3 regions of the Roseobacter litoralis Och 149 genome follow, and region 2 is predicted to be linked to each of the others. Evidence: riboswitches for the same ligand, from Rfam matches in the RefSeq annotation. Region 2 holds a riboswitch; each other region holds the start of a gene.

Region 1 (10,840 bases), 1.3 Mb from region 2:
TCGGCATAATCTCCGCGATGGGACAAAGCGGCGAGGCGTTTGTCAGATGTGGTCTGGATGTCGACGTCGAACACGTTGGAAACTCCTTGTGGGTTGGGATGGGGCGCCATGCCGGGAAAACCGGCATTTCGGAAGGCTGTGGGGGTCTGGCCGTAGATGTCCTTAAAGGTGCGGGAAAAACTGCGGTCGTTGGAATACCCGACATGGGCCGCAATCTGAGCAATGGGCAGGTCGGTACGAAGAAGAAGCATGGTGGCCTTATGCATGCGAACGGACCGGATGATCTGCGCGGGCGACGCCCCCATGATCGCGGTGAAGACCCGGTGCCAATGGAACCGTGACATTGCGGCCACGTCCGCAAGTTGGTCCAGCGACAGATCATCCGCCGCTTGGGTGTGGATGTAGTCAATGACCCGCAGAATGCGGTCCATGTGGGGGTGGGGTTTGGGTGCGTTGTTGCTCATAGGGAAACCATAACAGCGACCATATGCACAAATCTTGCTGAATTACGCAGGCGGAGGGAATCCTTCCGAAAAGTCCACGATGTTGGTCCAAAGCTGCTGCAAGATGAACGAACGACAGGTCTAGAGATGGTGCCATGGCTGGGTTTGCCATCTAGCGGACGTCTGATTTGAGCCGTTCACAACGGTGCATCGCTGGCCCAAAGTCGATGATACCGCAAGGCGGAAAATGGCTGGAAAGAGCCCATCCTGACCGATGATAGGCCGTGCGCGAACGTCAGCTTCGAACAACGGTGACAGCGGCATAAACGACGATCCATGCAAAGAAGGCCGTCAGAAGCCGCGTCATGGTTGTTTCCCCATAAAAACGGAAATGGTTTCAAAATAGCCGGGTAGGATCGCTGCAAGCGCCGTTTTGCTTTTATCGGTCAGCGCCAGACGGTGCGCGCGTGAATCCTCGGGATCGTCACGGCGGGCGAGCAGATCGTCTTTCAGTAGCGAGGTCACAGTCCGGTGCAGTACTGGTTTGGAAACGTCCAGGCGTTGATTGATTTCACTTTGACGAAGACTGTCTGTTTCTGGTTCGCGGTCTATCACAATGAGGATATGGAATTTCAACTGTGAAAGGTTGTGGCTATTAAAGTAGGCATCCAATAGGCGCTCCAGCTGGCTCGCCTCTCGCATCATCGAGAGTGCACGCGCCACGGCATCCACGTCGCCCACGCCAGTCGCTGATACGTAGCCGTCGATCATCATCCGCGTGGGCAATTCCCGAAGAAAGAACATGTTAATCTAAACTGTGCAGTGGCAGGATGCGAGGTGGTTCGGCCAGCCATCCTTCGTAAGATTTGAAGATCGCGGCTGTGTAGGGTTGAGCATGGTGCTGATCGAGCGCATCCTGATCTTGCCATTCTTCGAAAAGATACAGCGTGTCCTGACCCGGTGCCTCGAACAGCTCGAACGAACGGCAGCCTTCTTCCGCGCGAGTCTGGTTCAGAATTTCGATGATAGCTTGCTGAGCATCCTTGAAATGTTCAGGCTTCGGCTTGATTTCAGCGAAGACGAATAGCGAGTTTGACATCTGTTATTTCCTCATTTGTTATCATGATAACTAATAAGTGAGATTGTTAATGTCAATTAGACGGCAAAATACTCTTGAGCTTTCGTTCTCCGAGATGACAGATCTTCCCAAAAAGCACCTTTTGTTGATCGGCTCAAAGAAGCGGATATTGATGTAAGTGCGACGAAGGTCGGCAAAGTTCGCGGCTCCGGGCTGCAATCGAGAAATTGAGGATTCCGCTAAAAGGCGGCTTTGGATCGATCCGCACCAGTTTGACCTTCCCAAGGGTGAGATGCAGGGTGAAGCGTAGTTTAACGCTGCATTTTGGAGAGACCAAATGAACGTGGACGGAGGATGCCTTTGTGGGGCTATTACGTATCAGGCTGTTGTAGACCCCGAGCGCTGCGCGATCTGCCACTGCGAGAATTGCCAGATCAACTCGGGCACCGCGTTCGGGTGGGTCGTGCATATCGATGATGGTCAATTCGAACTGACAAGTGGCAGGCTCAAGGTATTCGAAACAGTCGCTGACAGCGGTCGCCGCAGGTGTTTAAGCTTTTGCGGTGATTGCGGAACGCGCATACATGCACAGACGCCGGACGAGCCCGGCACGTTCTTTGGCCTCAGGGTCGGAACTGCACGCCAACGCCATCTGCTCGCGCCGAAACAACAGGTTTGGTGCCGGTCTTCGCATACATGGGTGTTCGATCTCCCAATGATCACGCGAAATGAAATGCAAGGTCGTTAAGAACAGCAGTACAAAGAGGACATACCCGCCCGAACTTGCCAATATCAAATCACTCCGGCACAGCGAGCGGCAGCGATGCGGGCATCGACCGCAGCATCGAGAACCAACTTCGAACAGCGGCTTTGGACCGATTCTATTAAGGAAGCTTTGTGTCGTAATTCCCCATTTTCAGAAGGGCGCGTCGGTAAAATACAAGCGGCATTCATTTTTTGCATCAGGAGTATACCACCGATCCCCATGTTTGGATCTTTATTGCCGCATACCCCGGCGTTGCCTTTTGCGCGTGCCGCGATCTGAAATCCCAGACGTTTGCCCCTAAACGAACGTCCGCAGGGCCCAAAGATATGAACCCGCGGCCGCCCGGACGGCGACAAACCCACTATTCTGCGAGCGGCGCGCATGGGGTGCTGCTCCCAAAATTATATGCCCATGCGCAATAACCTTAAGCATGGGCAGCCGTTCGTCAGTGAAAGGTGAATTCAAGTTGATCCTACCCCCAACGCGACGCTCATTTAAATGTAGAGTTCTCTCAATCCTGCTCAGCTGCCCTAAATGGAAAGCAAAACTGAGTAAGTCTTTTCGGGATGTTCCAATTCATGATCATTTATCCAAAGCCTCAGATGAAGGCCGTGACGGCAGATGTAATCGCGCCAAACAACAACTTCTACATCTTTACGGTTCGTTGCGACTCCCTCTTGGACTGCAATACATGGGCTAATCAAAACTTACCCCTTCAGCGATATTCTATCGTTTGAAAACACGTTATTGATAACTCCTTTACCTGTGAACGATGTAACCAAAATATGGACTAAAAATTTCTCAGTTTATGTGCGGAAGTATTATTCAGTTGATCTGTCCCGCTTTCGTGCCGCTCCTATTAACCATTTATGCAGCCTTTGCTTCGAAGGCCAAGGGGCTTTTCCAGCCGGCTGCTGAGCGGTGCCTGCGCGGATTGTAACAGCCGTTCGGGCGCAAGGTTTTCTGACAATCGTGAAAACAGTATTGGCCGCCGCACTCGGAGTGGTGCCCTCTCGGCAGATTGCTGTGCAACCGACTGCCGGGTAACAAATGCGTCCCCTCGGCGGTGACCATAGCTCCCCAAAGACAGATCGAACCGCTCACGCATGTGCGCAAGCACCACAGTATCTTTCGCAGGCTTTGGCTGAGCGGACGTTTGCGGAACGCTCGAAATGGCAGCGGACCGCTCATAAGTTCGAGGAGGTGCCAAACCATTTGACCCGTCTGATGGAAGCTCCTATTCGAGATTTACCGGGGGCGCTTTGCAGCTGAGATGTACCCTTAGAACCTGAACCAGATAATGCTGGCGGAGGGAGGACACAGAGCATGAAATCGGCTTTCCTGTTCACCTTTTGTCGTCAAGAAAGACGCCCGAAAGTGCATGAATTGAGTACTGCTCGCAAGAATAGCTGGTTTACTGACCTGCACAACAAAGAGCTGCGACTGGCCTTTATATTCCACCAAAATCGACACGAATGTATCCCGGCACTCTATCACAGTCGCTTACGAGCCCTCTCCTTGGAGAGCTTCACAAAGCATTTCTTGGTTCGGGTCGGAATAGACCATGAAGGTAACAAATCACACGTTTCCCGAGCGTCTCCAGTGATCTCTGCCATTTTTGAAGCGGGCGGCAAAACCAGACGCAGAATATGAATTATTCGGTCAATTTACAACGTGAATTCAAATAATTGAAGCCAAAGCGCATTTAAAATCACCGCACCAAACAGCACCGTTTCGCTTATCGGAATTGCGAGTTGGATAGCAGGAATCAACAATGATAAGAAACTGGGATACCAGTCTGTGGAGCAGGATCGTTGCAAACTAGGATATTCAAAATCTTGGAAACTGTGGCGAAACACGGCCCGATTACCTTGGATGAACTCGCTCAAAAGACGGACATCAGTCGATCCGCTACCTTTCGCGGATTAAAAAGGCTGGAAGACGGTGGGTGGATAAGGCTCAGGCTGAATGGGCGCCAATATGTGCTCACATCGAGAGTCGAGCAAAGGTTGAATTCGAAAGTTGAGCCAAAGAAAGAAATCGAGCAGCTCACACCGGTTATTTCCCAGAGCATCGATTTGAAGTCGATAAGAACACGTATTTTTCAACAAGAAACGACCGTGTCAGCTGAGCTGGTCGATGACAGCATTTATAATTGCTCTGAACGATGTGATCAAATGATGGCTGCTGATTGTTGTCGCTTCCTTTTGAAGGTTCTTCAGTATGCAGGGTTTGCGGTGGGCAAACCACAGCTGGATCAGGCGCAACTTGTCAAAGCCCAAGATTTACTGGGGAAGCTTGAGCGATGTGATTTTGCAATCGTGTCTGATCATCGGTTTTTGTGGTTACCTGTTTTTTCCCGGTCCTCCGAAGTATTTCTGTTATGTCTGTCTTGTCGGAATTTTGGTCATATCGACAGTAAAGTCGGCCATAAACTTGTGGGAGATCTCAAGGAAAATGCATATGCTACAGGTCTGATAACATTTCAAAACCTGAAAACGCAGCGGCTCGGAACAAGCTCGGTTTATTGAAATGCTCTCAGCGCGATTGCCCCTGCTGCGACGAGGCAAGCAGCCCGGCATATGAACGAAAACACACCGCGCCGGATACTGTTCCGTTTTTCGGTAGCAGCGCTTAGAAACGGCACATGCGCCTCGCCGCCTCGACCGTCCCTGATGTGAAAACAATGGTTTTTGTCACTTATGTCTTTTGGGCGTGTGCTAACATCTGAATCGCCGCCTAGAAACTCATCGAAAACATGCTCACCGTTACATCGGATATTCTCAACCATGATGATCGTTCCTTTCGCTATGGTTAAGACGACTGGACGCGACCTCGTGTGTGGCCTCATTTGCTAATCTCAGGAAAGTCTTGTCCCCGTCGGGGGCAGCAGCAAACACAGCATCTAATTCATACTCGTTTGTCCGAAGACATTGGTGGACCGTTGGCAGCTTTATCACGTCAACTGCAAATGGCTGTATCCCTCCTCTAGGTGAAGCAGTGTCTGCGCTACAACACGCGGGGACCCGGTAAGCTCGCGGCCAGAAACCCTCTGTCGATGGTCCCTCCAAGGTTTCCATCAGTGATTTCTCCAAAGGAATGAGAACACCAGTTGAAAGAGCTTCACCCAAAGATAGATACCGGGTGGGATGGAGATAAACACCCAGACGATAAGGTTCATTTTCGGTTTCATCTTGGCATGTCCCTTAGATAGCTTTGCCCGAGTTCAACGGACCGGTCTGATCCGGGAAATTTCACGGATTGCGCCGATCGGGCAATTTTGGCATTTCGGATTTTGGGATGGCGGTTGCCACGGTTTCCGAAGCTCAGTTCCGCTTCGGAAACACAAGCACTCTGTGTTTTGGCTGTCGGTGGTATTTTGCCAATTGCCGACACTACAGAGAAGTGTGACAGCGTTGCGTTATGCGTTCAGGCGCTATCAGTAGCCCTGAGGTCGGAGCGTGCAGGTTGCCTGAACATCAACCTGTCGGTTATGATTTCGCCTAACATAAGATAGATAAGCCCCGTTTTCGTGGGCACCTTGCAGCGTTTCTAGCGCCGCTGACGTATAGGCGTAATTTTGCTGTCAGTTTCCTCAACTCAACACACCATAATGGGTGCTATTGCGTCCAATTAGCCAGTTGGCGGACGCTCCTTTGGAGGTCATTCCGCAAAGTGGGATGGTGGATTCGGGATACCAGCGATTCCCGCATACCGAGTGCACGGGTCATGTTTTGGATGCAGTCCGAAAGCCACATGATGCCAAAAACCACTCAAAGGAGAATGTCATGTCACAAGCCAACAAATACGAGCAGCAGATGCTGGATTTGATAAATGCAGACCGTGCAGAAGTCGGCCTGGATCCTTTAGTATTCAACGCAGACCTCAATGAAGCCAGTGAAGACCACAGCGTATGGATGCTCGACAATGATCGCTTTAGCCATACGGGTGCTGACGGATCCAATTGGCGTGAGCGCATCGAGGCTTCAGGCTATGAATTGGAAGGAAACTGGAAAACCGGCGAAAACATAGCATGGGTCAGCGAAGCCGGTGACAATGGCATGTCAGACGAAGTTGCCCAGCTGCACACCAACCTGATGAACAGCCCTGAACATCGCGCAAACCTCTTGAACCCGGACTTCACGGAAATCGGGATTGGTATCGAGGCCGGTGATTTTGTTGACGACGGGCAGACGCTGGACGCGGTATTTGTCACCCAGAACTTTGGCACAACGAGCGCAAATACCGTCGTACTTCCCGATGCAAGAGCGGACGCGTCGACCGTGGTTGAACCAACACCTGCCGTGGTTGAAGACACAGCACCTGCAGAACCGGAAGTGGCGGAACCAGAAATCACTGCCGGAACCGGCTTTGATATCAAACAGTTCATAGCTTCACGAGGTTTCAGCACAAATCAAGAGACAGACGAAGACGTCGAAGAGATGAGCACGAGCAGCTCAACCACTCAAACCACCAGAAGCAGCATCGAAACCACTGCGGTCGCCAGCCAAGCGGATGGTCCATCGGTCCAGCTTGAGACCGAAGGTAACGTCAGCGGCGGTAGCTCGGCCACAGTCGATGACATAACCGCAGAAGAATTCGTGTCAGAACAATCCACTGATCCGGTCATCGCATCCGCGCAAGACGCCCCGGTTGTGGAAGAAGTGCCTGCCACAGTCGAGCAGGCGCCCCCTGCGGAACCAGAAATCACTGCCGGAACCGGCTTTGATATCGAACAGTTCATGGCTTCACGAGGTTTCAGCACAAATCAAGAGACAGACGAAGACGTCGAAGAAACGAGCACGAGCAGCTCAACCACTCAAACCACCAGAAGCAGTGTCGAAGTCACGTCAGTTGCCAGCGACACGGATGGTCCATCGGTGGATGTGCAAGGCGAAGGGAATTTCAGTGGTGGAGGATCAGCAACAGTCGATGATGTAACTGCAGAAGATGCGGATTCGGGAACCATCGCCATCCCCAGTACAGATGTGCCCATCGTTTCCAGAGTCCTCGATGAAGGCACGGTCGTGTGCGACGATGCGGGCGGTATGGAACTCAGCTCCGATAACTTCGTCTTTGACTTTGGCCCCAACGTGCGATCGGAATCCGGGTCAACGATCAGCAGCGCCAGTATCAGATCGGTCGCCAGTTCAGAGAGCGGCCTGACCGTCGAGGTCTTGGCCATGGAAGGTGACGTAGAGCTGTTCGGAACCGTCAGCATGAATGGCGAAACGCAAAGCATCGCCTTCAGCACGTCAGCGGCAGATTCTTCCGATGTGGCATCGTTCTGCGGATCCGAATTCTTTGATGAGTTCATATTCTGAACGCAGTGAGAGGGGTCTCTTTGACCCCTCTCACTGTAATTCCAAGTCAGACAACCCAACCAAGGATCTTCAGATAGGTGAAGTCAGTTTGCCCGCTGTCCGGTAATCGCCGCTTGCGGCAATGAGAGGGGGAGCTCATTGCGCAGCCTGGTTTTGAACTCGACGCCTGCAGGACGATTTGTGCTTTTCAGGGATCAAATCATCAGCCTTCAGGATAAGCGGCACGACTGCCTCTGACACATGCACAAATCGGATCAAAAATATCCTGCCATGCAGGGAGCATCCACAAAGGATGTTCGCCGAACCTGCGACGTGGCCGTGTGAAAACCCGAAAACAGCGTTTTCTTTGTGCTGACGTCGAGCCCATCGCGACGACTTTCCGCAAGGCGGAGATGACCGATCAATCCAAAGCGGGCAACACAAGGCCGGTTGTCATTTTCGGACTGGGAAGTTATACGTATCAAACAAAAGTTTGTTGTATCTGCTGCTTAGGCATATTGCCTACCAAATTAGACGACATTCCTGCATCAAGAAAATTTAACTGTCGCGCCCCTCGCTGAGGGTGGTGATTTTTGCGCCGATTGTCAGGGAAATCGTTCAAGGCCAGCGTATTGCGCCTCATGGTCACGATCAGGACGAGCGGCGATCATGATCGGCCAACGCAACTAAAAAAACGGTGCGCGGGCAAAGCGGACCTGAGTAGATCAAATTGAAGTAGTGGGGCGGCGCTTTCTCCGTCAGAGGAACCAAAATGACTTTTCCAGAATGGGCGAAACCCGGCATCTACGGTGCTGTAGGTGGTGCAATTGCGATCACGATCCTTGGATTCAGCTGGGGTGGTTGGACAACAGGCGCCACTGCTGAAGAAATGGCCCAGACCTTTGCCACTGAAGAAGTGACGAAGGCCATGGTGCCAGTCTGTCTTGACGCGTCCAAAGCTGACCCGGAGCGCGCGCCTAAACTGGCCGTCATTCAAGAAGCTTCTGCTTTCAACCGCACCAAGGCCGTTATGGATGCAGGTTGGGCGACGCTACCCGGTACTGACATGCCAAACCGCGACCTCGCAAAGGCGTGCATCGACGGGCTTGAGCTTGACGCTTGATAAACCAAAAATGGACCTGCAGTGAATTGCGTAGTGCAGGTCCAAACCACTTAAACATATCCGACAATGCCACGCTGGCGGCCGCACTTCGCATTGCTCTCTCAATCTGCGCCCAGTCGTAGATCGCATCGCCCATTTTCGCAGAAACCGGATCACCGAGGTTGCCAGCGAACCAAGAGGAAACAATCAACGCCTCAATTATGGAGTGGAAACAGAATGAAGTATGAAATCAATCGCCCTCCAAAAGCTGTCATACTGGCAGCAAGCGTTGGATTGCGGCTAAACCCTCAGTTAGACGCATGCGCAAAATGCATGTTATCTGTCGGCGGTTCCATTGTCCTAGAGCGGATGATCCGCAATTGCCTCAGCTGTGGTATATCCCAATTCGTGCTGGTTCTGGGGCACCGGTCTGACGAGATCAGGGAGTTCGTCAACAAGACATTTCGCGGCATCAGGGTCACTTACGTGCTCAATGACCGCTATCACGACAATAACGATTGCCATTCGCTCATGCTGGCGTCCGATGCCGTCGGGATTGCTGAATTTATCAAGTTTGATGCCAATATGGTGTTTGAGACCAGATTTTTGCGGACATTGCTCGACACGCAACTGCCCAATGTGCTGTGCGTTAATTACGGTGCTGCACTTACCAGGAGCGACAGAAAAGTCGTTGTCGACGAACAGATGCGCGTGGTCGAAATCGGCAAGTCCGTCACGTCCAAAACCGCGCGTGGCAAGCTGATCGGGATCGAGAAGATCAGCGCAGTCACAGGACCCCTGCTCTTTTCAGAACTGAAGCAGATGAAGAAAGGTACAGCGGGTGCAAATCTCCACTGCGGGGCCGCTTACGAGCAACTGATCAAGCAGGACGTTCCTTTTCACACGTTAGACACAAAGGGATCGGACTGGACGCGAATTGATACCATCGAAGATTTTGAGGCTGCCAACGCAATGTTTGGATCACCAGTTTCAACAGTATCGCGTGACCAGCAACGAGCGTTTGATGAGGCCGCAGAGGAAACGTCAGACCCAACATGATCCCCCCGCACCATATAACTGCGCGCCCCTAGGTGGTAAGCAGTGACGACCACAGCCACCCCTTGTCATTCCGGCATTGGATCGCTGCACTTTGAAAGGACAGACGATGGCCAAAGGTAATAAACGTGGAAATAAAGAAGCCAAGAAACCAAAACAAGAGAAAGCAAAAATCTCTGCTACAGCCAATTCACTCGCTGGCAAACCCGCGTTGGCGATTGGTGGCAAGAAGGCAAAATAACACGGGGGCGGCGTGGAACATCAACATACTCAGTTAGCCTGAAAAGTACCCATCATTGTTACGTTACATGCCCTTCAGTTCCGCGCCGCAGTTTCCCCAAAGAAAACCCACGATCGAGCCAAACTGCTCTCAAGTATCATCAGCGCCACTGCTGCATTCAGGGACTTAGCCATGACGGAACCAGACGAGAGCACAGCAAAAGTTCACTATATCTGCCAGACATATGTGGAAAAGAAAGTTGGGCGCGATGGGCAAGATAGCTTAAAAATCGACAAGCAATTCGAATATACGACAGCATCTGAGGCACAAAATAGAGCCGAAAGGGAAGCCCAGTCCGAAGACTGCGCAGGCGCTGATGCCTATATCGTGAACGAGGATCCCAACACTGGAGAAGTTGAACCGCCCCGTTTTCTGATAAGGCTGGGCAAGGTTCCTGAATTTGATGAATTTTGACTGCTAAGAAACATAATCGGTAGCATCCCAGCCGGACGCATCACCGAAAGGCCGGGCCATGCGCCCAGACAGTCATTGAATGTCGTGTGCCACGTTTGACCGGTGTTACGTGATGCAGCGTGAAACTGGGGAAAATGCTGACGCACCCCTGTGCGCGACTGGCGGCCAGCACCTGAGCGCCGGGCATGATCTCAAGATCACCACCGTCATAAGAACCAGGCTTGCTTAATTGCAAGACAAGAGTGAGCTTGCGTTTGCGCGCAACTGGCCCGTCACCGATATCCGAATGCCACGCAAAATGACCCCCATCTGTATCCTTGTAAATCGCCACCTGTGGGCTTTCTGCAAATTCCCGCAGATCAAAATCAAAGTGCTCAACATTGGATGCGCGCACAAGC
Region 2 (10,840 bases):
CGTCCCCGAACCGTTGCAGACCGCCGCGCCCGTCCCATCGTTGCACCGGCCGGTCCATCCCACCGGTCAGTGAAATCTGCGGGATGATCCAAAGCGCCAGCACGGCAGCGCCGCCCGCCAGAACAAGCTGGATCACCGACAGCAAAGCCGCCTTTGACAGATCGAAATCAAAGCGGAACGCCTGATAGATGGCCAGTTCGATTGTCGTCGCGCGCGGACCGCCCCCCAGTGTCAGAGCAACCGCAAAGCTCGTCAGACAAATCACAAAGATCAAGGCGGCCGCACCGGGCAGAATACGGATCAGCAGCGGCACCTCAATGGTGCGAAAGATAACCCATGGCGACAGGTTCAGTTGCGCGGCAAGGCGAAACCGCTCTGCCGGGATGCTCTGCCAGCCTTGCAGCAACAGGCGTGTGGCCAAGGGCAGGTTGAAGAACACATGGGCCAATACCACACCGTGTAAGCCATAGATCGACACCGGCGGCAAACCCAAGGTGCCAAAGGCGGCATTGACCCACCCATTGCGACCAAATACGGCCAGCAGACCCAGAACCGCGACGATGACCGGCAGGATAAAAGGCGCACCCAGCAAGGTGATCAGCATCTGACGTCCCGGCAGGTCACGCCGCGCCAGCGCACGGGCCAGCGGAATGGCCAGCACCACGGATATCGACGCGGACAGGACGGACTGCACAACAGTAAAGCGGATGGCTTGCCATTCCGCAGCCCCAAAGCCCGCGCTGGCCTCGGCCCGCAAACCGATGCCAAGAAACGCCAACAGGACCGCCGCGACCACCAAGGTGCCCGCAACGATCCCCGCACGTCCGCTTATTGGCTGAGCGCTGCGCGCCATGTCTCAATGGCTTCTGCCTGAAGCGCGGTTGCATCGGCTTCGGAGTAAAACAGCACCTTGTCCGGCAGCGGCAATTGCGCCCAGCCTTCGGGCCATTGATCCTGCGGCAACGCAGATGGCAACGACCAGTTGGCCGCGGGGATCGAGGATTGAAAGCTCTGGCTCATCACATAGGCCATGAAGGCATCGGCCAGTTCAGGCTGATCCGTCGCTGCGATCTTGCCGACGGTTTCGACCATAAAATAGTGGCCCTCGGGGAAAATCGCGGCCTGTCTGGTGAAATCATCCTCGGCAAACATGTGGTAGGCGGGTGAGGTGGTATAACTCAGTACCATGTCTGCTTCGCCATCGGTAAACATGCCGTAGCTGGCCGACCAGTCCTTGGTCACGGTCAGGATGTTCGGCGCGAGCTTTTCCCAGGCCGCGCCTGCGTCATCGCCAAAGACAGATTGCACCCAAAGCACCAGCGCCAGACCCGACAAAGACGTGCGCGGGTCCTGAATGACGATTTTTACATCATCGGGCATGTCCAGCATGGCCTCGAAACTCGCGGGCGGGTTGGCAACTGTCGCTGTATTGTAAACGAAGGCCGCATGCCCGTAGTTGAATGGCAAGAAGGTGTCATCCGTCCAGTCAACCGGCAGTGTCAGCGCCCCGTTGTCTTGCCCGTGCGGTGCAAACAAGCCGGTCGCACGTGCTTTGGATGTGACATCCGACGTCAGACCCATCACGACATCAGCCTTGGTTCGCGCGCCTTCCAACAGCAAACGCGGCACAAGATCACCGGTCGAAAACTGCAGATCGCACCCGCAAATCTCTTCAAACCCGGTTTCGATCATCGGGCCGGGCCCCCATTCGGAGGTAAAGTAATCGCCCGCGTAGACGGTAAGCACGGGCGTTTCAGCCGCAGCCTGCGAGGCCAACACGATGCCAGCAGTTATCAGAGTTCTTCGCATGATCTATCCTTTTCAAATGCGTCGAACGGCGAAAGAGGATGATATGCTCAACCTTCCCTCCGCCGGTTCTAACCGGTTCAGGTTCTACGGGTCCGCGCGCGTGCGCATCTCAGCCGGATTGGCCCCCCGAGGTAAGCAGGGACGTATTACGCGCGGCGGGGCTTGGCAAGCGATAAGGGCTTGAGGCGCTCGGTCTGCGCGGCTAAGCACCTGTGCTAAAGGAGCACCGCCGATGTCGATGAATTCATTTGGCCATCTTTTCCGTGTCACCACGTGGGGTGAAAGCCATGGCCCCGCCCTTGGCGCCACTGTGGATGGCTGCCCGCCCGGTGTCGCAATTGACGCGGGCAAAATTCAGCACTGGCTGGACAAACGCAAACCCGGGCAGAACAAATACACCACGCAAAGGCGCGAGGCGGATGAGGTCAAAATCCTCTCCGGCACCTTCGAAGGGGTGACGACCGGCACGCCGGTTCAACTGATGATCGAGAACACGGATCAACGCTCCAAAGATTACGGCGATATCAAGGATAAATTCCGCCCCGGCCATGCGGATATCACCTATTTCCAGAAATACGGCGTGCGTGATTATCGTGGTGGCGGCAGGTCCTCGGCGCGCGAAACAGCAGCGCGTGTAGCCGCCGGTGGGCTGGCGCGCGAGGCGATCAATGCCATCGCACCGGGGATCGACATCAAAGGTTACATGACGCGTATGGGCGCGCATGAAATCGACCGCTCCCGGTTCGACTGGGATCAGATCGACGCCAACCCCTTCTGGACGCCCGATGCGCAGGCGGCGGATGAGTGGGCAAACTACCTAGATGGGCTGCGCAAGTCGGGCAGTTCCGTAGGCGCGGTGATCGAAGTCGTCGCGCGTGGGGTCCCCGCAGGTCTGGGTGCGCCGATCTATGCCAAGCTGGACACGGATCTGGCCGCCGCGATGATGAGCATCAACGCCGTCAAAGGTGTCGAGATTGGCGAGGGTATGTCCGCCGCCATGCTGACCGGTGAATTGAACGCCGATGAAATTTCGATGGGACCGGATGGCCCAGAGTATTCATCGAACCATTCCGGCGGGATTCTGGGCGGTATCAGCACCGGGCAGGATGTTGTGGTGCGTTTTGCCGTCAAACCGACCTCAAGCATCCTGACCACGCGCAAGACGATCACCAAAAGCGGCGAAGACACCGAGATCATCACCAAGGGCCGCCATGATCCTTGTGTCGGCATTCGCGCCGTTCCCGTTGGTGAGGCAATGATGGCCTGCGTTTTGCTCGACCATCTGCTGCTCCACCGGGGGCAGGTTGGCGAAAATCAGGGTCATATCGGGTAGCAGCCATGCATTCAGCGCCGTGCCCGCGCGCTTGATCTTTGCAAGACGGGCGCGCACAGAAGGCTTATGGCAACCGATCTGACCCAAAACAAACCCGGCCGCGCAATCGCCCTGAAGCTCTGCGCGGTCTTTCTGTTTATGGTCATGGCGGCGCTGATCAAATCCGTATCACCCCATGTGCCACCCGGTCAGGCCGTGTTTTTCCGCTCCTTCTTTGCGCTGCCGGTGCTGGTGCTTTGGTTGTGGCAACGAGGTCAGTTGCGGCAGGGGCTGGTGCCGTCCAATCTGATGGGGCACGTCTGGCGCGGTATTTTTGGCACATCGGCGATGGGGCTGACCTTTGCCGGGCTTGGTCTGTTGCCTCTGCCCGAAGTGACCGCCATCGGGTACGCGACGCCCCTCTTTGCCGTGCTCTTCGCCGCGATTTTCCTTGGTGAGCGCGTGCGCATCGTCAGATTGTCTGCGGTGGCATTGGGTCTGATCGGTGTCATGATCGTCATTGCGCCCCGCTTGTCCGTCGGCGCGGATGCCTTGACATCAGCGGCGACCGTGGGCGCGGTTCTGGTATTGATCGCCTCGATCCTGCGCGCGATGGTCCAGATCCATGTGCGTCGCCTTGTGCAGACTGACACGACGGCCTCCATCGTGTTTTACTTTTCCATCACCGCCTCAACACTGGGGTTGCTCACGCTGCCGTTGGGATGGGCGACGGGGCTGGATGTGCTGACATGGACTGCACCCCCGGCCTGGGTCATCTGGATGTTGATCCTGTCGGGCCTGATCGGCGGCATCGCACAGATCATGGTCACCGCCTCGTACCGTTTCGGCAGCGCGTCCATGCTGGCGCCTTTTGACTATGCCTCGATGATCTTTGCCAGCTTCATCGGATATATCGCCTTCGGCGAGTTGCCCACCGGACCCATCCTCATCGGCGCGAGCCTCGTGATCGCGGGTGGCGTCCTGATCATCTGGCGCGAAAGGCAACTCGGGCTGGACCGCAGCAAGTCCAAACCGAACGTCCCACCGTCCGGGACGCCCTAAAGCGTCATGCGACAAACCCGAAGCACATAACGCTGCCTGAAGTGAAGGATTTCAACGCGTCAGGTGATATGCGATGTTTCTGGTATTTCCTCAGACGCCATGGGACGGGACCGTGTGGCAGGCCGAAGCCTCAATCACCAGACCATCCGGACCAAAACGCAGTGTTTCTGCCGCCTCAACATCGTTCTGGTTGCGATAGGTGATGACAATCATCGCATGACCGATGAACACATTCGTCACGATGAAGGAAAGGCCGGGTTGTTGATCCAGCGCCTTGATCCAATAGTCACGCAGCGCGTCGCGACCTCTGATTTCGCCCTGACCGACCAGCCGCATCGCCTTGCGCGACCGGAACACAACGTCGGGCGCATAATGCGCCATGATCCGGTCGATGGCGTGAGAATTCCACGCGGCCTCCCATTCAACAGCGAAGGCCGCGTAGTCCATTTGGTCAGACTCGTACCAGAGTTTCATAGCCTTGGGCGATGTCGCGGGTCAGGCTGCCGACCTCGAAATTGTAGTCGCCGATTTTTCCAACGGGTGTGACCTCGGCTGCTGTGCCAGTCAGCCAGCATTGTTCAAACCCTTCAAGCTCCTCCGGCATGATATGCCGCTCATGCACTTTGACCTGACGGTCTTTGAGCATTCCGATTACGGTCTGGCGTGTGATCCCGTTCAGGAAACAATCGGGGTCAGGCGTGTGTACTTCGCCGTCCTTCACGAAAAAGATGTTGGCACCCGTCGCCTCGGCCACATAGCCACGATAGTCAAACATCATGGCATCCGAACATCCCTTGGCCTCTGCCGCGTGTTTTGACATGGTGCAGATCATGTAAAGACCGGCGGCCTTGGCATGGCTTGGGATGGTTTCAGGGCTGGGACGTTTCCATTTGGAGATATCCAGCTTTGCGCCCTTCATCTTGGCGTCGCCATAATAGGCACCCCATTCCCATGCCGCAATCGCGAGCCTGACCGGGTTTCGCGCGGAGGCGACCCCCATGTCTTCTCCAGCGCCGCGCCATGCGATGGCGCGCACATAGGCGTCCTGCAGCCCGGATTTTTCCAGCACCTCGACCTTGGCGGCTTCGATCTCGTCGATGGTAAAGGGGATCTCGAAATCAATCATCTGAGCCGACCGCTTGAGGCGTTCGGAATGCTCGCGGCTTTTGAAAATCTTGCCGTTATAGGCCCGCTCCCCCTCAAAGACGGATGATGCGTAATGCATGGCATGGGTCAGAATATGCACATTTGCATCGCGCCAATCTACCATCTGGCCATCCATCCAGATATGTCCGTCACGATCATTATAGGCACCCGCCATGGTTTTTCCTTCCGTGATTACCCATCGCATTTTTCATAAGTTGCGCCGATCGGTCCGCATCGGACATAAAATTGCGCAAAACCTGCGATTCGATATCGCTTCGCTCTTGGAATGTCAACAACACTGACATAAGCTGGGCTGGAACAAAAAAGAATATTTGAGGCATTCAATGGCAGATGGACGCGCAGGCTCCGCCCATCACGGCGAAAACCTTCTGTTTTTGACAGATGAGCAGCTGAGGCAGGGCATCGAGGCAATGTTCTTCGCTTATCGCGGCTTTACGGCCGACCCGGATCGGATATTGTCGGACATGGCCTACGGGCGGGCGCACCATCGGGCGATCCACTTTATCAACCGCGCACCGGGCACAACCGTCAACAACCTGCTCAACATTCTTGGCGTCACGAAACAATCGCTGAACCGTGTCTTGCGCACCTTGATCGAGGATGGTCTGGTTGAAAGCAGGGTCGGCAAGAATGACAAACGCGAACGCCATCTGTTCCTGACCCCCGACGGGCGCGGCCTTGAGCAAAAATTGTCTGATGCTCAGCGGGCCCGGATGAGGATGGCATTTCGTGATGCGGGGCCAGATGCTGTGGCAGGCTTTCGCAGGGTACTGGAGGCCATGATGGATCGAGAAATGCGCTATGCTTATACCCGACTGAAGGATAGCGGACCATGAATGACTTTGATGCACATTTGCTGATTGTTGACGACGACGAACGCATTCGCACCCTGCTGCAGAAATTTCTGGTGCGGAATGGTTTTCTGGTCACTGCCGCGCGCGATGCCGCCCATGCAAGGCGCATTCTGTCGGGGCTGGATTTCGATCTGATCGTTCTGGATGTGATGATGCCGGGCGAAGACGGTCTGGCCTTTACCCGTGCCCTGCGCGAGACAAACGCGGTGCCGATCCTGTTGCTCACCGCCAAGGGTGATACGGACAACCGGATCGAAGGGCTGGAAGCGGGCGCGGATGATTACCTGCCCAAACCGTTTGAACCCAAAGAGCTTTTGCTGCGGATCAACGCCATTTTGCGACGTGTGCCTGAGGTGCAGGAAGATGTGACCGCCCCCAAGGTTCTGTCGCTCGGCCCCATCCGCTATGATCTGGAGCGGGGCGAGTTATGGCAGGGCGAAGACCTCGTCCGGCTGACGGCGACCGAGATGCACCTGATGAAAATTTTTTCGGCCAGCTGTAACGAGGCGATCAGCCGCGCGAAACTGGTCGAAGAACTGGGCCGCGACCGTGGGCAGGCACAGGAACGCGCCGTTGATGTGCAGATCACACGGCTGCGGCGCAAGATCGAAAGTGACCCGAAACAACCACGCTATCTGCAAACCGTGCGCGGGGCTGGGTATATGCTTGCACCGGATTGACGACCGACAGTGATTTCACCGCGTTGCCGGTCTGGCACCTGCCTGAATTTATGACTACTGTTGGCGCAGACACGCATGCAGGATACCGACGCCATGACAGACACACCCGTCACCGAGATGAGTTTTGAACAAGCCATGAGCGAGCTTGAAAAAGTGCTTGGCCAGTTGGAGCGGGGCGATGTGGCCTTGGATGAGAGCATCGCGCTTTATGAACGCGGTGCAGCACTGAAAAAGCGGTGCGAGGAAAAGCTGAAAGAAGCAGAGGAAAAGGTCGCGGCCATCACGCTGGATGCAGATGGCGCGCCCACCGGTACAAAGCCTGTCACGGGCCTCTGACACATGTTTTCGCAACGGCTTGAAGCTGCGGGCGCTGCTGTTCAGGCGCATTTTGACAAGGTACTGGCTGAGTTTGAACCGCTCCCGATTGTTGAGGCCATGGCGCATGCCACCAGCGGGGGCAAACGTCTGCGGGGTTTTCTGGTGTTGGAAACGGCCCGGCTGCATGACATAGCGGCAGGCGAAGCCATCTGGTCCGCCACGGCCATTGAGGCCCTGCATGCCTATAGTCTGGTCCATGATGACCTGCCCTGCATGGATGATGACGACATGCGGCGCGGTCAGCCAACCGTGCATAAGAAATGGGACGACGCCACAGCTGTGCTGGCCGGCGATGCCCTTCAGACGCTGGCCTTTGAACTGGTCACGCACCCCGGTGCCAGCCCCTCCGCAGAGGTGCGAGCCGATCTCGCCCTGAGCCTTGCGCGCGCGAGCGGGGCACAGGGGATGGTCTTGGGGCAAGCGCTTGATATTGCCGCTGAAACCGCACATACCCCCCTATCTCTGGATGAAATAACGCGGCTGCAGCAGGGCAAGACTGGTGCGTTGATTGGATGGTCGGCACAGGCGGGTGCGCGGCTGGCACAGGCGGATACGGCGGCGCTGAAACGCTATGCGCAGGCCCTTGGCCTTGCCTTTCAGATCGCCGATGACATCCTCGACGTGACAGGCGACAGCGCGCAGGTTGGCAAAGCCGTGGGCAAGGATGCCAGCGCGGGAAAGGCGACTTTCGTATCACTTTTGGGTCTGGACGCAGCGCGCACGCGCGCCATGTCGCTGATTGACGAGGCCTGCGACAGCCTGGCGACTTACGGCGCCAGAGCTGACACCCTAAAAGACACCGCGCGCTTCGTGGTGCGACGCACACATTAGGGAACGACAATGACAGACACGCCCAAAACCCCGCTTTTGGATCTGGTGCACCGCCCCGCCGACATGAAGGGCCTGTCAGACCGGCAGCTGGTGCAGTTGGCAGATGAGCTGCGCCGCGAAACCGTTTCAGCGGTTTCGGTAACGGGTGGGCATCTGGGCGCAGGCCTAGGTGTGGTGGAACTCACGGTCGCGCTTCATGCGGTGTTCGACACGCCCCGCGACAAGATAATCTGGGACGTTGGGCATCAGTGTTATCCGCATAAAATCCTGACGGGTCGGCGCGACCGCATCCGCACCCTGCGCATGAAAGGGGGCCTCAGCGGGTTCACCAAACGCAGTGAATCCCCCTATGATCCTTTCGGTGCCGCCCATAGTTCCACGTCGATTTCGGCGGCTTTGGGATTTGCCGTTGCGCGTGATCTGGGCGGTGTCGTACCGGAAGGTCTTGGGGACGCCATTGCCGTTATTGGCGACGGGTCGATGTCTGCGGGCATGGCCTATGAAGCGATGAACAACGCGGGTCATCTGAAAAAACGTATGATCGTGATCCTGAACGATAATGAGATGTCGATTGCTCCGCCCACCGGTGCGATGTCGTCTTATCTCAGCCGTCTCTATTCGGGCGAACCCTTTCAGGATTTCAAAGCGGCGGCCAAAGGGGCGGTGAGCCTGCTGCCGGAACCGTTCCGCGAAGGGGCTAAAAGGGCCAAGGATATGCTCAAGGGGATGGCCGTCGGCGGCACCCTGTTCGAAGAGCTTGGGTTTTCCTATATCGGCCCGATTGACGGGCATGATCTTGACCAGCTTTTGCCGCTTCTGCGCACCGTCAAAGCACGCGCGACCGGGCCGATCATGATCCACGCGCTGACCAAAAAGGGCAAAGGCTATGCGCCCGCCGAAACCGCCCGAGACAAGGGGCACGCCACCGCGAAATTCGACGTACTGACCGGGCAGCAAACCAAGGCCCCGTCGAATGCGCCCAGCTACACCAAAGTCTTTGCGCAAAGCCTGCTCGAAGAAGCAATGAAAGACGACAAAATCTGTGCCGTAACGGCTGCGATGCCGGATGGCACGGGGTTGAACCTCTTTGCGGAACGCTACCCCAGCCGCTGTTTTGACGTCGGTATTGCCGAACAACATGGGGTGACCTTTTCGGCGGCGCTGGCCGCGGGCGGGATGAAGCCGTTCTGCGCGATGTATTCGACATTCCTGCAAAGGGGCTACGATCAGGTTGTGCATGACGTTGCGATCCAGCGCCTGCCCGTGCGCTTTGCGATTGATCGCGCAGGGTTGGTCGGGGCGGATGGCGCGACGCATGCAGGGTCCTTTGACATCGCCTATCTGGCCAACCTGCCCGGTTTCGTTGTGATGGCCGCCGCCGATGAAGCAGAACTGAAACACATGGTTGCCACCGCTGTTGCGCATGATGATGGGCCAATCGCGTTCCGCTTTCCACGCGGCGAAGGCAATGGCGTCGATATGCCGGAAGTTGGCGAAGTGCTGGAAATCGGCAAGGGCCGGATCATCACAGAGGGAGCGCGCGTCGCGATCCTGTCCTTTGGCACCCGTCTGGCAGAGGTTCAAAAGGCAGGCGAAGCACTGGCGGCCCGCGGCATCACGCCGACGATTGCGGATGCACGGTTCGCCAAACCGCTCGACCGGGACATGATCCTTGATCTGGCCGTCAACCATGAGGCCCTGATCACCGTCGAAGAAGGGGCCATCGGCGGTTTTGGCAGCCATGTGGCGCAGTTGCTTTCGGATGAAGGAGTGTTTGATACCGGCTTCAAATTCCGCTCAATGGTGCTGCCCGATATCTTTATAGACCAGTCCAGCCCGGCGGACATGTACGCCGTTGCGGGCATGAACGCGGCGGATATCGAAACCAAAGTGCTGTCGGTTTTGGGCATTGCCCAGATCGGTGAGGCGCGGGCCTAAAGCGTCATACGGAAAACCTGGATCATGTAACACTGCCCGACATCAAGGGATTCAACGCGTTACGTGATACTTGATGTTTCAGGTATCTCGTCAGACGCTCTAAAGCAGACTGTCCGGCATCTTTTGCTCTGCCGCCGTGTTGGCGCGCCGGAATACCAGCGTGACCAATGTGGCGACAATCACGATAAACAGGGAATAGAGCACGGGCACCGCAGTGACGGCCTGTTGCTCAGCTCCCGAAAAGGTGAAAACGATAATCGCAATCGCCAAGGGTCCGTTCTGAATACCCGTTTCCAAGGCGACGGTGCGCGCATTTCTGGGGTGCAGACGCAGCGCGCGCGCAAAGATATACCCGATAGTGATCCCGAAAACACCCAATGCGATGGATGCGAAATAGGTCGCCGCGCTGGTTTCCAGCAGGAATTGCCAATTGCGCGGTATCCAGCTGACGATGAGGAACAGAATAAAGAACAGCGCCAGAGCAGAGCCGAAAAACTCCGTCACAGCCCCGACATTCGCGCTGATCTTGCGCAGCACCATGCCGATCGCCACGGGAACGAGCAGCAGGACCAAAGTGGCGATGATATTTTCGCGCGGAATCTCAAGATCAAGCGCCGTTGCGTAAACCAGCAACACAATCGGGATCATGATCACGCCTGTCACCGTCGACGTTACCGTCATCAAGACCGAGAGCGCCAGATTACCTTTGGAGAAATAGGTGAAGATGTTCGACGTTGTGCCCCCCGGCATGCACGACATGATCAATATGCCAATCGCAATAGCGGGCGGGACATTCAGCAGGGTCGCCA
Region 3 (10,840 bases), 1.3 Mb from region 2:
AAGCGGGCGCTTTTGGGCAAGCAGAGCCTGTTCCAACGCCTGCATAAGCGCGTCATCGATGCGCTCGCTGGACAGCATTAAAAAACCATCCACCGCGGGCTGCGTGTCCGCTGTCCAAGCCACGATATCCAGATCAATGTCCTCTAACGTGTCGCTTGCCTTGCACACAGCGCCCCAGCGGCCCTTTGGTAAATCCGCTTGGATATTCTGAACGCAGACATCGCGGCTGGTCACGATCTCATCGGCGGAAAAATCAAACCCCAGACCCCGGAACTTGGCCACGGCAAAGGCATGATCGTCGCTCGCGGCATTGGTCAGCACGATCAGCCGTTTGCCCATGGCGCGCAATTTCGCGATGCGATCGACCGCACCGGGAATGGGAGTGGCCCCTACATTCAGGACCCCAAAGGCATCCAGTACAAAGGCGTCCACATACGGTGCGACATCTTCGAGCGTGCGGCAGGCCTGTGGTGTTGCGCAGAACTGCGCGCCCGGCAAGCGATCCCGGACCTGCTCATATCGATCAAAGGCGGCCTCGGTAGACAGGACTGCTGCATAACTCATTGTTGTTCCTCAGTGAACTTGCGCAGCCCGGCGTTCCAGTCGGACAGCAGCGGCCACAGTTTTTCATAGTGCCCGCGCAATGCTTCGTAGCGTTTGACGCGTTCGGGGTTGGGCTGCACGGTTTTCACGATCTCGCCTTTCATGGCAAGAGAAGCCTCTGACAGGGTTGGATACCATCCGGCCCCATGCGCTGCTGCCATTCCGGCCCCAAGCGAGGATGCTTCACGGACATCTGATTGCAGCACCTCAACATTCAACGCGTCGGCCATGATCGAAAGAAACAGATCAGAAGAGGAGCCACCGCCAATCGCGACAACCTTGTTCAACCGACGGCCCGTCGCCTCACGCGCTTTGTCAAACGCAAGTGCCGTATCAAGTGCGAGGCCTTCGAGTATGGCGCGGTAAATGTCGCCGGTTTGCGTCGACCCGGAAAGACCGGCGATCACCCCGCGCGCATCGCTGTCCCAGTTTGGCGTCATCGATCCCTGCCAGTAGGGCAGCACGATCAGGCCGTTCGCGCCGATCGGGCTTTGTTGTGCTTCTTTTTCGAGGGCGTTCAGAAAGGCTGTCTGATCTTCCTTTTTGACCTGCGCCAACTGCTCTGTCATCCAGTCGATCAGGAATGTGCCGGCCTTGAGCAGTGTTTCATAGATGTAGCCTTCTCCGGCGACCGCAATTTCCGTACGAAACGCCTGCGAATGGGCATATTCCGGGGAATAGCACCCCGCAACCAGCGCCGTGCCTAGGTTCATATAAGCGATGCCGGGTTCAACGGTTCCGGTGCCAGTGGCCGCGCATTGACCATCCCCGCCGCCCGCGACGACCGGAATACCCTCAGGCAGCCCGGTTGCCTCTGCGGCTTGCGCCGTGAGCGGTCCGATCACTGCACCGGGGCGATACAAGTCAGGCAGGATCGCCGCGTCAATGCCCGCCGCGTCCAGCAGTTCGTGCGACCAGCACCCGTGTTTCATATCCACCATGCCCATCGGGTCGGCCGAGGCCAGCGACGTCGCCCAACACCCGGTCAGATTGCGGGTGATAAAGCAATTCACATCCGCGAAATGGCGGATCCGGGCATAGATATCCGGGTGGTTTTCGGCGATCCACAGCATGCGATAGATCGGGACAATGACATCCACCGGCTTGCCGGAGAGGGCGCGAATTTTCTCCGCGCCGTATTTTGCGGCAAAGCTGCGCTGCTGGCCTGTCGCGCGTTCATCGAGCCAGAGGCTGCCGGGCAGTAACGGCTTTTCATCCGCGCCAAAAACGCAAAAGGTCTCGCGTTGATTGGAAACGGCAACGGCTGCAACGCGGCGCGCATCAATCTGGCCCGTCACCTCGCGCAGCGCCTCTTTCGTGCTCAGCCACCAGTCTTGCGCGTCTTGTTCAAAATGACCCGGTTTGGGATTGGAAAGCGCGATGGGACACCGCCCTTCGGCCACGAACTTTCCCTCGCGCGTCCATGCGATCGCCTTGGTCGCGGTGGTCGATGAATCGATTCCAATAACACAGTCTTTGATTTCAGGATGCTCTGTCATAACCCTCGCCGCATCGTTTCCAACAGTCGCTGACGCATCTCTCGCCCCCACATCTCTGCGACATTATCCATTGCCGGTCTTCAGAACTTTTGCCGCGTTGGCGTGATGCAAATTTCCTGGATCAGAGCGTTTTGTGGCATCTGATAGCTGTGCAACATGATGGATGCCACATGCTCCGGGCCGATCCCGCCGCCGATCTTTTTCTTGTTGTCCTGATAGGCCTTGAGCGTATTGGGGTCATTCACCGCGCCAAGGACCTCGGTTTCGATGATGCCGGGGGACAGAACGATGACCCGCACATCGTAATCGGACAGATATTCGCGCAAGGATTCCGACACCGCGTGGACAAAGAACTTGGTGCCGCAATAGACCGTATGATCCGGATAGACCTTGCGCCCGGCAATCGAGCTCATCATGAACAGCGTGCCTGCGCGGCGCTCCATCATGTCCGACATCACGGCATGCACCGCGTTCATCACACCCTTGGTGTTGATGTCGATCATCTCATCCCATTCTTCGGGGGGTTGCGTGCCGATATCAGCGAGCCGCGCAATACCGGCGTTGCAGAACATCATATCGACGGGGCCGTATGCGGCTTCGCCCTTTTCGACAGCCGCCCGGATCTGGGCACGGTCACGCACGTCAACCTCGCAACACACCGCATTGGGCAGGTTCAGCGCCTCCATCCGGTCAAGGCGGCGCGCCATCAACAAGACAGGGTGCCCGGCATCCGAAAAGGTTTTCGCCACGGCGGCCCCGATACCGGAGCTGGCGCCCGTAATTGCGACCAATGGTTTTGTGCTCATCTTACCCTCCCCTGAAATGGCTTACGTCTGGATCGCGATGAATTGCTCAAGCTGACCGGCATTAGCGGCGATATCGACAAAGGAGAACCTGTCTCGCATCTCATGTCCATGGCGCACGGCCTCGCGGTAAAATTCAAGGTCAATTCCAAGGTCCGCAGCGGTCGTTGGCGCGCCTGCATCCGCGAGCAGCTTCTCCATCTCCTGGACCGGGATCATGAATTGGCGTAACTCGCGCTGAAGCTCAGGCCATAGGGTGGCCAGTTTGTGATTGACCGCGTCCAAGGCGTCACCGTCCAGTGCCTTGCGCCGCAGTTGTTCGATGCAGTCGGTGGCGGCGGTGCCCATGCGCTTTTTCATCCCTTCGGTATCAATCGGCGTCGGTTTCATCACCGGTGCGCTATCCTGCGCCAGAAGTCCCTGCTGAATGCGTGCCATGGTCAGGCTGGCCACACCCACCTGTTGCCCATGCAGCGTGCCGGGATGCCGCGCCCCTGCAAAGCAATCAATGTAGTGCGAGATCTGATGTTCGCCCATGGAACCGGGATTGGACATGCCGATAAAACCGATGCCGAGCCCGCAGAGCGTCAACACGCGATAAAGCCGTGCCGTCGCTTCGATATCGCCCTGAGGCAAAAGATGGGCACATTTGTTCAATTCGATTTCATCCGCGATCTGGATGTCAAACGGTACGGAGCGATAGAGCGTGCCGAGCAAACGGTGCGACATCCACCAATCCACCTGCGCCACCGAGCGGGCAACGCAATCGGCAAACCCCGATGCGCTAAGATGCGAGGGTGCCGCCGCAGAGACAGCCATATCCACGAAGAACCCGGCCGGGGCTTGCGCTGGCAGCGAAACCTTCAAGCCGGAGTCCAGTGTCATGCTGGCCGTGGTTGACGTATATCCGTTCATCGAGGCCGCAGTGGAAAACACAGCATAGCGCCGTCCGTCCTGCGCGGTGACGTATTTGCACAGGTCATTGAGGGTGCCTGAGCCGACCGCGATGACGCTGTCATATCCTTTGAGTTGGTCCGCCAGTGCGGCTGCCGTCTGCATGTCCGCATGGGGGTTTTTCAGAACGATTGCCGCCTCGCCGCCGATGGGTTTGAGTGCGCGCGCGACGCGCCCGCCCAATACGTCATACGTGTTCTCATCGGCAACAACAGCGAGCTTTTCTCCAAGCTTCAGCCTGCCAACAAGCGCTTCTTCCATCCCATCAAGGCTCTCCCTGAAGACGATGGACTCGTAGGGGACGGAAACCTTCTTGCCAGCCTCGGCATCATAGAAGTCACCTGCAACGATATCGTCGATCAAGGTCGTCCAGTTGCGGCTGTCCATTTCCGTTAAGTCCATGGCGTTGCTGCTCCCATTGCTGGATCGGTGTCCGAAAGTCGGCATAAAGTAGCAGCAAATTTACAAATGTAAATTACAAATATACATGTGTATCTGAGTTGTGCTAGTAGCTGGGGTGGGTCAAGAGTGTTCCTCGTCGCTACTAGAATTGACTGCGCATATGAAACGTTTGAAAAAACCAGTTGAGTTTTCCGATGCGGCTGTTTGGGCGGCATGGCTCTATTATGTTGATGAACTGACACAGAAAGAAATCGCCGACCGGTTGGGCACGTCGCGTGTGACTGTCATCAAACTGTTGGCCGAGGCGAAAGAACGCGGCCTCGTTAAAATCGAAATTGACACGACCGTCGCCTCACATGTGGCCTTGTCCCGTCAGATGGCAGATCATTTTGGTCTGCAAGAGGCCCTCATCATTCCCTCGCTGGAAGGCGCCGATGATTTGAAGAGGCTGGGCCGTGCCGCCTCTATCATGCTGGTTGGCAATCTGAAGGACGGGGAAACGCTTGCCGTGGCCTGGGGGCGCACCGTCGCTGCCGTTGCGCAATCCGTGCCCGGGCATACGCGGTTGGATGACATCACGGTATGCCAACTGGTGGCCAGTCCGGACGGTATGGCCAGTGATTTTTCACCCGAACTGTGTTCGTCTCTGTTGGCCAATCGCTTGCGCGCCAAATGCGTCAACATCCTTGCCCCTGCGGTTGTTTCCAATGCCGAAGTCAAAGCCAGCCTGATGGCGGAACCCTCGATTGCGGCCCAATTCGAGGTGATCCGCAACGCCTCCACCGCTTTGTTCGGTGTCGGCGAATTGGGCGCGGGTTCGACAATTTCCACCCATAATGTGCATAAAGCTGAGACGCTGAACGCTGTAGAGGCAGACGGCGCTTTGGCTGTCATCATGGGGCTTTTCATAGATGCCGACGGCAATGAAGTGCGCTCGCCGGTGCATGACCAGCTGATTGGCGCGACGCTGGAGAATTTACACGCGATCCCGCGTCGCATTTGTGTGGCCGGAGGTCTGCATAAAACAGCCGCCATCCGGGCTGCCTTGCTTGGGAAGCTCGCGACCCATCTGGTGATAGACGAGGCCACCGCGCAAAGCGTCCTGGACTCCGATTTGACGGATCAGCCTGACTGATCCCGCAGGACCCGGCGATCTGCGCAACTGCCAGCTGCCCCGCGAGGGCAGGCGGCATGGCTCGGCAAAGGGCGCGTGCGTTGTTCACACGCCGCGCAATCCCATATCCCAAAAACCGATTTCCAACCAGGTGGCGGTGGCAAAGCGGGCTTGTAACTGCGGCCATCGTGGCGAAGCACTCGGATGAGGCCCCAAACGTCGTGTCACCGCCGCATCGATCAAGACGCCCACCGAAGTCATGGCCTTCTGATAAGCGGCATCGGCATAGAGCGTCTGACGAAATACCTGAAACATCAAGTATCACGTAACGCGTTGAAATCTTTAATTTCAGGCAGCGCTACGTGATTCAGGTTTTTCGCATGACGCTTTAGGTGCTGATCCAGTCGCCATAGGGCGTGTCAGGGGCGGCTGTTGCGGCCAGTCGTGTACCGATTTCGCCATAGCCGAAACAACAGGGTGCGAGTGCAGCCAACAGATCAAGCAAATCCCCCTGCAGCCCCGCGTCCATGACGTAGCGGGTATAGGCAAGGTTCTCGAATTCTTCACGGGCGGCATATAGCGTTGCTTCATCAATGCCTTCGGCTGCGCAGGTTTGCACATGAAGGGCCATCTCGTGATTGACCAAGGCATCAACGGCTCTGGCACCATACTTCATCTCATCCAGCGTCTCAGACTTGACCACAGCCAGCGACCATGCCTGCGCGAAATGAACGAGGAACACGTAGTCCTGAACAAGGTAATGGAGAAACGCGGCGCGCGGCAGCGATCCATCTCGCAGCCCTTCCACGAAATCATGGTGGGTATATGTCTGCCAGGGTTCAGGGCATCCTGCACGCCAGAGCGAAAAGGTCTCCCCATACACAGAACCGGTCATAGTGCGGCCCCATCTCTTGCGGTGTTGCTGATCTGTGCAAGGTGGCCCGCTTTTTGTCCTGTGACGGCGAAGTTCAGGGTGGTGTCACAGTGTAAAGACGTCATAGGTCATTCACTTTCATTGCGCGTAAAGGGATGCGAAATGGTGCGTCGGCCCGTGGCCTGTACCCACGAACAAGGCGTCTGCATGCGCAATGGCCTGTGCGACATAGGATTTGGCGGCAGCTGTGGCAGCGGCGCGGGGCAGTCCTTTGGCCAATTGCGCGGCCAGGGCCGATGACAGCGTGCAGCCGGTGCCATGGGTGTTGGATGTGTCGGCGCGATTTGCGTCACACCATGTCACGGCCTCTGTGATGACAAGGTAATCAGGGCTGTGAGGCTCGTCAAGGTGCCCGCCTTTGATCAGTGCCGCCTTGGCACCAAGGGCGCAAAGTGCAGCGCCTTGCGCGGCCATCTCGTCGCGTGTTGTGGCGATGGCCATACCAAGCAGATGGGCGGCTTCGGGCAGGTTTGGCGTCAGTACGGTTGCCATCGGCAACAAGGACGCGCGCAGGGTATCCACCGCCTCCGGCTCCAGCAGCGCGGCACCCCCTTTGGCAATCATCACTGGATCAAGCACGATGGGGATGTCGCTGTTCCCCTGCAACGCATCTGCCACAGCGGCTGCGATCTCAGCATTGGCAATCATACCGATCTTGATCGCATCGACGCGGATGTCAGCAAAGATGGCTGTGATCTGCGCTTGGACGAACGCGGGCGGAACCGGATGAATACCAGTCACGCCCTGCGTATTCTGTGCAGTCAACGCCGTGATGGCCGCCATGGCAAAGGCACCATTGGCTGAAATTGCCTTGATGTCGGCCTGAACCCCCGCGCCTCCGGAGGGGTCAGAACCTGCGATACTCAGGACGTTTGGGATCATGTTTTGTGCTCCGGTTTGAAGGAGTGAAATGCGCGTGCCGCCGCCTTTGGGTCGGCCTGACCGCAGATGGCTGAAACGACGGCCATGCCATCCGCTCCGCTGGCAAGCACACCATCTATATGGTCGGGCTTGAGGCCGCCAATCGCAACATTCGGCAAAGACGACAGCGCGATCAGATCGGCCAGTCCGTCAAAACCCGTGGGCTGCGCGTGGTCGGTTTTCGTATCCGTGCCAAAAACAGGGCCGAGCCCAAGGTAATCCACATAGGCCGGGTCCGCGTCGCGCACGGTCTGCGGCGTTTCGCACGACAGCCCCAGAATTCTGTCGGGGCCGAGCATCGCGCGGGCTTTGTCCGGCGCAATATCGCCCTGACCGATATGCGCGCCATCTGCATCCGCGGCGACTGCAGCAGTGACATCATCATTGATGACGAGCGGCACACCGGTGCCCTGCAAGGCGGCCTTGAGCGCCATCGCGAGGTCAATGCGCTGCGCGGTGGTGGCGTGTTTGGCACGCAGTTGCACCATCGTCACCCCACCCGCCACCGCACGGCGCACGGTCTCCACGATGCCCGTTTGCGCACAAAGCTGTGGGTCGGTCACCAGATAGAGCCGCAAGTGATCTTTCAACTGGCCCGTCATCCGATGACCTGTGCCAAATCAGCGGGCTGTGTGTTGGCAAGTGCATCAAGGAAATGGACCTGAAAGCTGCCCGGCCCCTCGGCGCGCTTTGCAGCGGCACTGCCTGCGACTTTGAAATGCGCAAGGGCGGCGAGCGCCGCGTCGAAAGCCGGGCCTGTGGCTGCATATGCGCCCATCAATGCGGTCTGAGAACAGCCCAGAGCGGTAATCTGCGGCATCAGGGGCGAGCCGCCCGAAACCTGCGCCTCGCGGGTGCCATCGGTCAGATAATCAACGGGGCCGGTGATCGCGACGACCGACCCAAACTGGGTCGCAAGCGATTTGGCAGCCCCCTGAGCGGCCTCTACGCTGTCCCCACTGTCGGCCCCTTTCCCAGCCCCTGCTTCCCCGGCCAGTGCCAGAATTTCAGATGCGTTGCCGCGCAGGATCGTAGGGCGTTGTGCGAGCAGAAGCTGCGCTGCACGTTTGCGATAATCGGAGATGAAGTGCGCAACGGGATCCAGAACCCACGGGATATTCTGCGCATTGGCCGCCGTTGCCGCCGCCACCATACTGGCCTGCCAAGGCGCTGACAGTGTTCCGATATTGATCGTCAATGCGCCGCAAACAGGTGTAAATTCGGCGATTTCCTCGGGCGCATGGACCATGGCGGGTGATGCACCCGCTGCCAAAACGACGTTTGCCGCGACATTCATCGCCACGTAGTTCGTTATGCAGTGCACCAAAGGATTCTGGTCGCGCAGCGCAGTCAGCAGGTCATGTGGGGCCATTGTGTTTCCTCTTTTTGCAAGCAAAAAGAGGTGCGATGTATGCAGCACAAGTAGACATACAACCTCCCTCCGCCAGCACTATCTGGTTCAGGTTCGAAGGGTACGTCTCAGCTTTTCAGCGCCCCTGGTGCATAAACGGCTAATTTTTTTCGGTCGGGTCGTCAAACTGATTCAACGCGTCATACGCAGCGGCATCCATCACCCATGCGGTTTTGCGCTGCGGGTTAAGGCATAAGCTGTCCGCCGTTCACTTCGATCGTCTGGCCAATGATATATCCCGCCAGACGATTTGACGCCAGAAAGAGGTATGCGCCGACGCAGTCCTTAGCGCTTCCCAAACGCCCTTGCGGAATGGTTGCCAGCATCGCGTCCATCTGCGCTGCGGTCGAGTAGCGTTCATGAAATGGCGTATCAATCACACCGGGCGCGACCGCGTTCACCCGGATACCATGGGCGATCCATTCTTTGGCCATACCCCGGGTGACGTTTGAAACGAATGCCTTTGACGAGCCATAAAGCCCGGCACCGTTGCTCGCGCCGTTTCTGGCTGCAATCGAGGATGTATGTATGACGAAACCGCCGCTCACCTTTAGATGGGGGAAGGCAGCCTTGGAGGCCACAAGGATTGAACGGGCGTTTAAATCCATGATGTCGTCGTAATCTGTGTCGGTCACTTCGGCGTAGGCAACCCGCCTGACCATCCCACCGGCATTGTTGATGAGCCCGTCAAGGCCGCCGAGTGCCGCTGAGGCGGCTTCAACCGCAGCGCCCATCGCCGCACTGTCTGACGCATCCGCTCGGATCAGATGCGCTTTGCCGCCTTTAGCCTCTATGTTGCGCGCCACTGTTTCCGCAGCTTCACTGCTTGAATTGTAATGCACACCGACATGTGCCCCCTGTGATGCAAATGCCTCTGCCAGCGCCGCTCCGATGCCGGTTGATGCGCCAGTGATCAGAATGCGTTTGCCTTTGAACTCGGGTATTCTCAAAGCATGTTCCGACATGAAGGGACTCCTGACAGACCCTCGCAGGTCCAGATTACTTTCGGCTGCAAAGGACTTTGGTAAATAAACAGTTGTTGCGTATACGGTCAGACTCAAACCATACTGTAGTCTCCGGGTGGCCGTCTAGTAGCCGCCAGAAAACTGGGAGGATTGTATGAAATACTTGGCTGTAGCAACATGCATTGCATTGGCATCGGGGGCCACGACGACGTCGGCGACCGAACTTGTGGGCGCTGTGCAGTTCGACGAATCTCACGCCTTTACCAAAGCATTGCGGGAGTTTGAGCGCGTCGCGGGCGAATGTTCCGGTGGCTCGCTCATCTTTGATCTGCATCTGAATTCAGAGCTTGGGCTGGAGAAGGATTATTTTGAAAACATGAGCCAGGGCATCGCGGTGGATTACGCCATTGTCAGCCCATCGCATATGTCGACTTTCTCGCAGAAAGCGCCCTTGATGGACATGCCGTTCCTGTTTCGTGATCTGGATCACTGGAATGCCGTAATGGAACAGGATGCTCTTGCTCCGCTCGCCGCGGACGTTCTGCAGCAGGCGGATGTGCGGCTGATCGGCTACGCGGGCGGTGGCACGCGCAACCTGATCGTGAACAAGCCCGTGACCACGATGGAAGAACTCCAAGGGCTGCCAATGCGCGTCATGGGAGCACCGATCCAGACCCGTATCTTCGAAGCCATCAAGGCGGCCCCCTCGGTCATCGCCTATAGCGAAGTCTATAACGCCATCCAGACCGGCGTAATCGACGCGGCCGAGAACGAGGCGGCAGGCATCGAACAGATGAAGTTCTACGAGGTTGGTCCAGAGATTTCGCTGACACGGCATGCCATCACCGTCAGGCCAATTGCATTCTCAAACGCGACGTTTGAGCGGCTGACGCCAGAAGAACAGGCCTGCGTGATGGAAGCGGGCAAGGCTGGTGGCAAGCTGGGCCGCGATCTTGAAAGCGGTCAGGACAGCGAAAAACTGTCGGCGATGGAATATGCAGGCTTGCTCAAAACCCATGAGTTTACGGAGCGCGACAAGCTTTTGGAACTCGCCGGTCCTGTGAAGCGGTCATATGCCGAAGAACTGGGCGCGACTGACGTCCTAGAAGCGATTGAAGCCGTAAACTGATCTATCCGGGTTCCGTGTCCTCGTGACGCGGAACCTGCCCACCACTCAGACAAAACGAGACGCGCCATGCGTATGTTTCTCGAAGGCTATTATCGCCTTCTGAAG

Evidence for each region. A riboswitch is a leader RNA that binds a small molecule or an ion and turns the genes downstream of it on or off. The one in region 2 is predicted to bind thiamine pyrophosphate.
Region 1: linked by a shared signal. The riboswitch ahead of RLO149_RS04270 (winged helix-turn-helix transcriptional regulator) and the one ahead of RLO149_RS19630 (thiamine ABC transporter substrate-binding protein) in region 2 are both predicted to bind thiamine pyrophosphate.
Region 3: linked by a shared signal. The riboswitch ahead of thiM (hydroxyethylthiazole kinase) and the one ahead of RLO149_RS19630 (thiamine ABC transporter substrate-binding protein) in region 2 are both predicted to bind thiamine pyrophosphate.

Annotation. Positions count from the first base shown of each region.
Region 1 covers NC_015730.1:928,695-939,534, reverse strand. The annotation lists gene RLO149_RS04285 (AraC family transcriptional regulator) at 1-464, opposite strand, end outside; gene RLO149_RS04280 (MarR family winged helix-turn-helix transcriptional regulator) at 807-1,217, opposite strand; gene RLO149_RS04275 (putative quinol monooxygenase) at 1,249-1,542, opposite strand; gene RLO149_RS24460 (GFA family protein) at 1,859-2,269, shown strand; TPP riboswitch at 3,531-3,619, shown strand; gene RLO149_RS04270 (winged helix-turn-helix transcriptional regulator) at 4,102-4,818, shown strand; gene RLO149_RS22845 (CAP domain-containing protein) at 6,076-7,611, shown strand; gene RLO149_RS04260 (hypothetical protein) at 8,363-8,713, shown strand; gene RLO149_RS04255 (phosphocholine cytidylyltransferase family protein) at 9,026-9,751, shown strand; gene RLO149_RS24340 (hypothetical protein) at 9,858-9,989, shown strand; gene RLO149_RS04250 (hypothetical protein) at 10,161-10,442, shown strand; gene RLO149_RS04245 (2OG-Fe(II) oxygenase) at 10,483-10,840, opposite strand, start outside.
Region 2 covers NC_015730.1:4,093,616-4,104,455, forward strand. The annotation lists gene RLO149_RS19625 (thiamine/thiamine pyrophosphate ABC transporter permease ThiP) at 1-853, opposite strand, end outside; gene RLO149_RS19630 (thiamine ABC transporter substrate-binding protein) at 829-1,809, opposite strand; TPP riboswitch at 1,847-1,948, opposite strand; gene aroC (chorismate synthase) at 2,042-3,142, shown strand; gene RLO149_RS19645 (DMT family transporter) at 3,209-4,183, shown strand; gene RLO149_RS19650 (YybH family protein) at 4,274-4,630, opposite strand; gene RLO149_RS19655 (branched-chain amino acid aminotransferase) at 4,635-5,504, opposite strand; gene RLO149_RS19660 (MarR family winged helix-turn-helix transcriptional regulator) at 5,674-6,186, shown strand; gene RLO149_RS19665 (response regulator) at 6,183-6,884, shown strand; gene RLO149_RS19670 (exodeoxyribonuclease VII small subunit) at 6,978-7,220, shown strand; gene RLO149_RS19675 (polyprenyl synthetase family protein) at 7,224-8,093, shown strand; gene dxs (1-deoxy-D-xylulose-5-phosphate synthase) at 8,103-10,031, shown strand; gene RLO149_RS19685 (bile acid:sodium symporter) at 10,131-10,840, opposite strand, start outside.
Region 3 covers NC_015730.1:911,975-922,814, forward strand. The annotation lists gene RLO149_RS04150 (TIGR01459 family HAD-type hydrolase) at 1-564, opposite strand, end outside; gene RLO149_RS04155 (xylulokinase) at 561-2,102, opposite strand; gene RLO149_RS04160 (SDR family oxidoreductase) at 2,183-2,908, opposite strand; gene RLO149_RS04165 (iron-containing alcohol dehydrogenase) at 2,930-4,261, opposite strand; gene RLO149_RS04170 (sugar-binding transcriptional regulator) at 4,422-5,396, shown strand; partial or broken gene RLO149_RS24455 (TenA family protein) at 5,481-6,270, opposite strand; gene thiD (bifunctional hydroxymethylpyrimidine kinase/phosphomethylpyrimidine kinase) at 6,388-7,191, opposite strand; gene thiE (thiamine phosphate synthase) at 7,188-7,832, opposite strand; gene thiM (hydroxyethylthiazole kinase) at 7,829-8,602, opposite strand; TPP riboswitch at 8,649-8,738, opposite strand; gene RLO149_RS04200 (SDR family NAD(P)-dependent oxidoreductase) at 8,827-9,606, opposite strand; gene RLO149_RS04205 (TRAP transporter substrate-binding protein) at 9,761-10,735, shown strand; gene RLO149_RS04210 (TRAP transporter small permease) at 10,802-10,840, shown strand, end outside.